Linked DNA regions of Verrucomicrobium spinosum DSM 4136 = JCM 18804. The main gene of each other region encodes a partner of the protein of the gene in region 2 in a complex. Links are inferred from orthologs where the notes say so. Each region holds a gene or a part of one and is shown on either strand. Other genes may lie near its edges.

The links.
Region 1: the proteins of prfA (region 2) and prmC are in contact, whole or in part, in a crystal structure (PDB 2B3T), measured with the Escherichia coli proteins. The link is inferred for Verrucomicrobium spinosum DSM 4136 = JCM 18804 from one-to-one orthologs.

The regions. Positions count from the first base shown.
Region 1 is NZ_ABIZ01000001.1:2,939,760-2,942,856, forward strand. What follows is about bases 77-2,852. They hold prmC (peptide chain release factor N(5)-glutamine methyltransferase), read right to left. Parts: upstream 2,039-2,852; coding sequence 1,115-2,038; downstream 77-1,114. Other genes in these bases: murA (UDP-N-acetylglucosamine 1-carboxyvinyltransferase), read right to left, coding at 77-1,090; VSP_RS11955 (Crp/Fnr family transcriptional regulator), read right to left, coding at 2,135-2,491; VSP_RS11960 (hypothetical protein), read right to left, coding at 2,634-2,852. Outside these bases: more of murA, read right to left, coding at 1-76; more of VSP_RS11960, read right to left, coding at 2,853-3,097. UniProt on the Escherichia coli protein: Methylates the class 1 translation termination release factors RF1/PrfA and RF2/PrfB on the glutamine residue of the universally conserved GGQ motif, i.e. on 'Gln-235' in RF1 and on 'Gln-252' in RF2.
Region 2 is NZ_ABIZ01000001.1:2,177,312-2,180,429, forward strand. The notes cover bases 322-3,118. They hold prfA (peptide chain release factor 1), read right to left. Parts: upstream 2,360-3,118; coding sequence 1,283-2,359; downstream 322-1,282. Other genes in these bases: VSP_RS39135 (transposase), read left to right, coding at 322-1,229; rpmE (50S ribosomal protein L31), read right to left, coding at 2,585-2,830; VSP_RS08530 (PSD1 and planctomycete cytochrome C domain-containing protein), read left to right, coding at 3,041-3,118. Outside these bases: VSP_RS08510 (DNA polymerase Y family protein), read right to left, coding at 1-91; more of VSP_RS39135, read left to right, coding at 165-321. UniProt on the Escherichia coli protein: Peptide chain release factor 1 directs the termination of translation in response to the peptide chain termination codons UAG and UAA.

The DNA.
Region 1 (3,097 bases), 760 kb from region 2 along the record:
TGAGGGTTTCGACGCCCGTGATGCGGGCGGTGTCGCCATCGAGCTCGATGTTGGCGCCCATGCGCTTCAACTCAGACACGTGCATGAAGCGCTGGGGGAAGATGGTTTCCTTGATGCTGCTCAATCCGGGGATGAGGCAGGCCAGGGCGCAGAACTGGGCCTGCATGTCCGTGGGGAAGCCCGGGTACACCCGCGTGGTGAGGTGGAAGCCCTTGGGCGCACCGCTGCCGGGCATGATGGTCACGCTGTCCTTCGTGGAGGTCACCTCGTACCCCGAAGCCAGGAGGGTGTCTGTCACATTCTTCAGGTGCGCGGGAACGACCCTCTTCACCATCACGCCGTCACCAAAGATGGCGCCGGCAACGAGGAAAGTACCCGCCTCGATGCGGTCCGGAATGACGGTGTGTTCCGCACCATGCAGTTCTTTGACGCCTTCGACGACGATGCGCGTCGTGCCAGCACCCTCGATCTTGGCCCCCATCTTGATCAGGAAGTTGGCCAGGTCTTCCACCTCGGGTTCTGCGGCAGCGCCTTCGATGATGGTGGTGCCCTTGGTGAGCACGGCGGCCATGAGCACGTTGTCCGTGCCCAGCACCGTGGAGCCGAACTTGCCCAGCAGGTTCATGGTACAACCCTTGAGCGGCTTCTTGGCCTCAATGTGGATGTTGCCCCCGTCCATCTGCACCTTGGCGCCCAGATACTCCAGGCCCTTCAGGTGGAGGTCCACAGGGCGGTCACCAATGACGCAGCCTCCGGGCATGGAGACGACGGCCTTGCGCAGGCGGCCCGTGAGCGGGCCCATCACGCAGATGGAGGCGCGCATCTTCCTCACCAGGTCATAAGGGGTGTCGGGGATGATTTTCTCCGCCTTGATGTTCACCGTGCCGCTGGCGCGCTCCACTTCCGCCCCCAGGGCACGGAGGATCTGCAGCATGTAGTTCGTATCGCTCAGGTCAGGCACCTGGCGGATCACGCAATCATCCTTGGTCAGCAGCGTGGCCGCCAGGATGGGCAGGGAGGAGTTCTTGGAGCCGCTGATGAGAACCTTGCCGCGCAGACGGTTGCCGCCGTGAACGATGAGCTTTTCCATGAGAGAGGAGTTAGGGGAGAGGGGTCAGGATGGAATTGAAGAGGAGTCGTCCGCAGTGCTTGCTTCATCCGGTGAGGCCGGTGGAGCGGGCGGCAGGGGAGGGCGACGGGCAAAGACGAACCGGGGAATGCCCGCGAGATCCTCGGCCGACTGGATGGCCTGAAATCCGAGTTTCTGCAAGCGTTCGCTGACGGCAGATGCTTGATCGTAGTGGAGCTCAAGGGCCAGCAGGCCGTTTTCCGTAAGGTGCTCTGGAGCCGTTTCCAGCAGTCGATCCACGATAACCAGCCCGTCTGGGCCACCATCGAGCGCCAGATTCGGGTCATGCGCGACCTCACGGCTGATCTCCTTGAGTTCGGCCGTGGGGATGTACGGGAGATTGGCCACGATCAGGTCAAACGCTCCATCCGCATGCTCCAGCAGGTCGCTGCGCACCAGGCGAACTTTTTGCCCATTGAGACCGAGCCGTCCGGCATTCAGTCGGGCCAGTTCCAGGGCATCTTCCGAGATGTCCACCAGGAGCACTTCGGCGGCAGGCCAGGCCTTGGCAAGGGAAAGGCCGATGCATCCTGATCCGGTGCCGACATCCAGAAGGCGATGCGGAGGCTCACTTTTGGGGAACCATTTGTCCACCAGCAGATGCACGAGATGCTCCGTCTCCGGCCGGGGAATGAGGGCGCGATGATCGCAGACAAACTCGCTGTCGTGGAACTCCACCGTGCCGAGCAGGTGTTGCAGGGGCTCACCCTCGCCGCGACGCTTCAGAAGCACGCGCAGCGGCTGTAGTTCTGGCTCAGCGAGCGTCTGGTCAAACCGGAGATACAGATCCAGCCGACGGCAGCCCAGCACATGCGCCAGGAGGTGCTCCATGTTCAGTCGCGCGTCTTCCACCCCGCGTTTGGCGAGGTAGTCCGCGCCAGATTGCAGGGTCTCCAGAAGCAGCTTCATGAACTGCGTTCCGTAGCAGGGAATGCAAGTCAGTAAAAAGTAAAAAGTGAAAACTGAAAAGTTTCCAGGGAGCCTGAGTACTCAGGGCCCAGTCTTTCAGCCTCCTTCATCCACACTGCGGAGGCGACGGCTCAGGCCGCGCATGACGTGGAGGGCGAAGTTCGGCACCTCGTGCACCATGAACTCAAACCGCTTTTCGTTGATGGGGATGAGCTCGCAGTCCACACTGGCGACGGCGGTGGCGGTGCGTGGGCCGTTCTCGATGATGGCCATCTCGCCAAAGAAGCCATCCGCCTTCACCACCTCCACGAGGCGGCCTTTGACCTTCAATTCCACCTCTCCCTCTTTGACGACATACAGGGAATCGCCGTCTTCGCCCTCGGTGAAAATGACTGTGCCAGCAGGAAATGGAACAGGCGGGGTGTCTGCTTCAAAAATGTTAGGTAGTCTCATGGAGGTGGCGGGAGAAGGTGCTGGGTGCGGGCAAGTGCCCGTGCTGGAGCCATTAAAACAGTGTTTTCAAATGCTGCCAGAACGGGTTGATGGCAAAAATGCGCCCTCCCTCCACCGCAGGAATCGGGCCTTTGTGCTGCTGTCAGTGAGGATGGGGGGACGTTTTTTCCCCGAGTTGCTTGCCCAACATGAATTCGATATGCCTCTCCACGATGTCGCCCATGCTCAAGCAGTCGTCGAAGACGTCGGTACCGTGGTACTCGCCGAGTTCCGTCTTGAGTTGCACCACCTTGGGCGGCGGCTCGGCAGGGTGGTGTTTCATAGCGCGGAAGAGGGAGCGGAGGCGGGACTTCTCTGAGAGGTACCTACGAGCGATGAGGCTGCGCTCCTCCTGCTGGTACTGCTGCATGGTGGCGTAGTTCAGGTACTTCGTGCAGAGTTTCACCACAGGGAGGTTCTCCTTGTAGAACTGGGGCAGGTACACGCTCTTGGCGCCCTCGTAGCTCTGTTGGTCAAAGTCGATGGCCCGCACGCGGTACTGCGTCTCCTCAAAGTCCGGCGTCATGTCCACCACGTAGTTGTAGCTGCGCATGTCCCCCAGCAGGC
Region 2 (3,118 bases):
CTCCCACCGGCCTTCCCCTCAGGCGTGGATCGAGCTGCTGCTCCACCGAGGCAAAGAAGCTATCCAGATCAAGAATAAGGTCCGGTCCCATTCTAAATAATACTGTTCACAAGAACATTTAAAATTGCATTTGCATCAATAAAGTGTCTGTCCCTTTATAAGGTATGCGGCAATCTCGTTTGAAGGCTCCGAAGGAATGGCCGGTGGCTTACTACCACTGTGTGTCGCGGGTGGTGGATCGCCGATTCGTGTTTGAGAAGGAGGAGAAGCGCCGGTTCGTGGAGTTGATGCGGTTTTATGAGCGGTTCTGTCAGGTGCAGGTGGTCACGTTCTGCGTCATGTCGAACCACTTTCATCTCTTGCTGGAGGTGCCGCAGCGCCCGCAGGTAATGCCGTCGGAGGAGTGGCTGATCGGGCACATCAAGGGGTGCTTTGGTGAGGCGATGGCGGGGGTGGTCGCGGAGCAGATCCGTCAGTTTCGTCAGGTCGGGGCAGACGGAGCGGCGGCAGAGGTGATCCAGGGCTGGTTTTCCCGCATGTGGGATGTGAGCCAGTTCATGAAGACGCTGAAGCAGCGCTTCACGCAGTGGTTCAACAAGCACCATGAGCGCCGGGGGACGCTGTGGGAGGACCGGTACAAGAGCACGATGGTGGAGGGAGGGCCAGCAGCACTGGGCATCATGGCCGCTTACATAGACCTGAATCCGGTGCGTGCTGGTTTGGTGAAGGACCCGAAGGACTACCCATGGAGTGGGTACGGTGCCGCAGTGGCAGGGGCGAGCCGAGCAGGGAGGGGGCTGGCGATCGTGGCGAACTGCCTGGCCCAGCGCGAATTGCGACCCGCAGAGGTTTTGGCTCTCTACAGGCAGATGCTTTATGTCGCGGGAAATGCAGGTGATGATCTCAGCATTCAGCTTCGCAGGGAAGCCGGGACACAGAAAGCGGGCCTCCACAACGACGAAGTGACCAAGGTGCACGCCCAAGGTGGAAAACTCACGCTACAGGAGATGCTGCGCTGTCGGGTGCGCTACTTCACGGCAGGAGCGGCGGTGGGCAGTCGGGAGTTTGTGAATGCCGTGTTTGATTCTGCCCGCGGTCGTTTTGGGGCGACACGGATCGAAGGAGCCCGCCCCATGCGAGGAGCGGATTTCATGGGGCTGTGCAGCCTGCGTGATCTGCAAAAGCGCGTGATCACCCATCCCTCAGACGCGGGTGGAGGCGTCAACTGAAGCCTGGGTGATGCACTCAAGCACCGAGGGGCGTTGAGCCCAGATCTCCTGGCTTACGCCAACCCTGCCTCGGCAAGTCGGTCGTGGATCTCACTGGCCTGCAGCTTGTCCACCAAATCCCCAATGCGACCGTCCACGAACATATCCAGGTTGTAGAGCGTCACATCGATCCGGTGATCGGTGATGCGGTTCTGCGGGTAGTTGTAGGTGCGGATCTTCTCTTCGCGACCACCTCCACCGATGAGTGCCTTGCGGTGGGCGGAGTATTTGGCGGCCTCTTCCTGCTGCTTTTTTTCCAGCAGGCGGGACCGCATGATCGTGATCGCCTTTTCCTTGTTCTTGAGCTGGCTGCGGCCGTCCTGGCAGCGCACAATCATGCCCGTGGGAAGGTGCATCACCTGCACAGCGGAGTCGGTCGTGTTCACCCCCTGGCCGCCGTGACCGCTGGCGCGGCATACTTCAATGCGAAGCTCGTCCGGCTTGAGTTGCAGGTCCACCTCCTCGGCCTCGGGCAGCACGGCCACCGTGGCGGCAGAGGTGTGAATGCGACCCTGAGCCTCGGTGGCTGGCACCCGCTGCACGCGGTGCACGCCGCTCTCATACTTCAAGGTGCGAAAGACGTCCTCGCCACTGACCTTGAACACCACTTCCTTGTACCCACCTGCGTCTGAAGGGCTGGCTTCCATGGACTCGATCTTCCAGCCGCGCTCCTCCGCATAGCGGTTGTACATGCGGTAGAGATCGCCGGCGAAAATGGCGGCTTCGTCGCCGCCGGTACCAGCGCGGATTTCCATGATGACATCGCGACCTTCCAGCGGGTCAGGGGGCAGGATGTGCCGTTGGACTTCGCCTTCCAGTTCCAACAGACGTGCCTGTAGCGTCGGCAGTTCTTCTTCGGCCAGGGCTGCCAGTTCGGCATCGCCAGACTTCGCCAGTTCCTGGTTGTCGGCAATCTGCTGCTCCGTGCGCTGATATTCGCTCCAAGCTTTGACGAGAGCTTCAAGCGAGCGGTGCTCCCGAAGCAGGTCGCCAGCTTTGCGGTTGTCGTCGTAGAAGTTTGGGTGGCCCATCATCTCTTCCAACTCAGAGAAGCGGTCCTTCTTCTTTTCGATGATCGAGGAATAGTCCATGGCGGGGAAAGGAGAGAGCTGAGATTGGGGATCCGAGGGCAGAGTCGGGGGGGAACCGAATCCGTATCCGAATCTGGTAGCCGGGATGCAACCCAACAAGTTGACAAAAGAACTTACGGCAGCCGAAGCAGCGAAAACAATGGGACAGGCAGACGAGAAACAAAAAACGGTGACGCGCCACCAAGGGCGCGATCACCGTTTTTCTGAAAAGCAAAGATGCCGTCGCTAGGCCGTGGGGGCAGCAGCCTTGGGCTTGGTGCGGCGGGTGGCGGAGGTCGAACCGTAACGCTGGGCGAACTTGTCAACGCGACCAGCGGTGTCCACGAAGCGCTGCTCACCGGTGAAGAACGGGTGGCACTGGGCGCAAATACCGATACGGAGGTTTTTCACCGTGGAGAGCGTATGATAGACCGCTCCACAAGTACAGGTGATCGTGGTTTCGTGAGTTTCGGGATGAATTTCCTTTTTCATGGCAGGGATCGAATGTTATGGGGCATTCGGGGCCGCGCGTTGGCGCGGAAAGGGAAGCGACTGTACACATCTTACCACCTGGGTCAAGTTTATTTCCCCGTCTGCGGAATGTGCCGGGAAACGGTGAGATTGTCATTCGGATGCAAAACGCCGCGTCTCAGGCCGTTGTACGCGTGATTGCTCCACGCGATCCTTTTCCAAAACGGTGTCATGTCCAGACCCAGTTTGCCCCTGACCCACCTCACCCTGCTTGGGATTGGGGTGATTTCGCTTCCATTGATGGGGGCG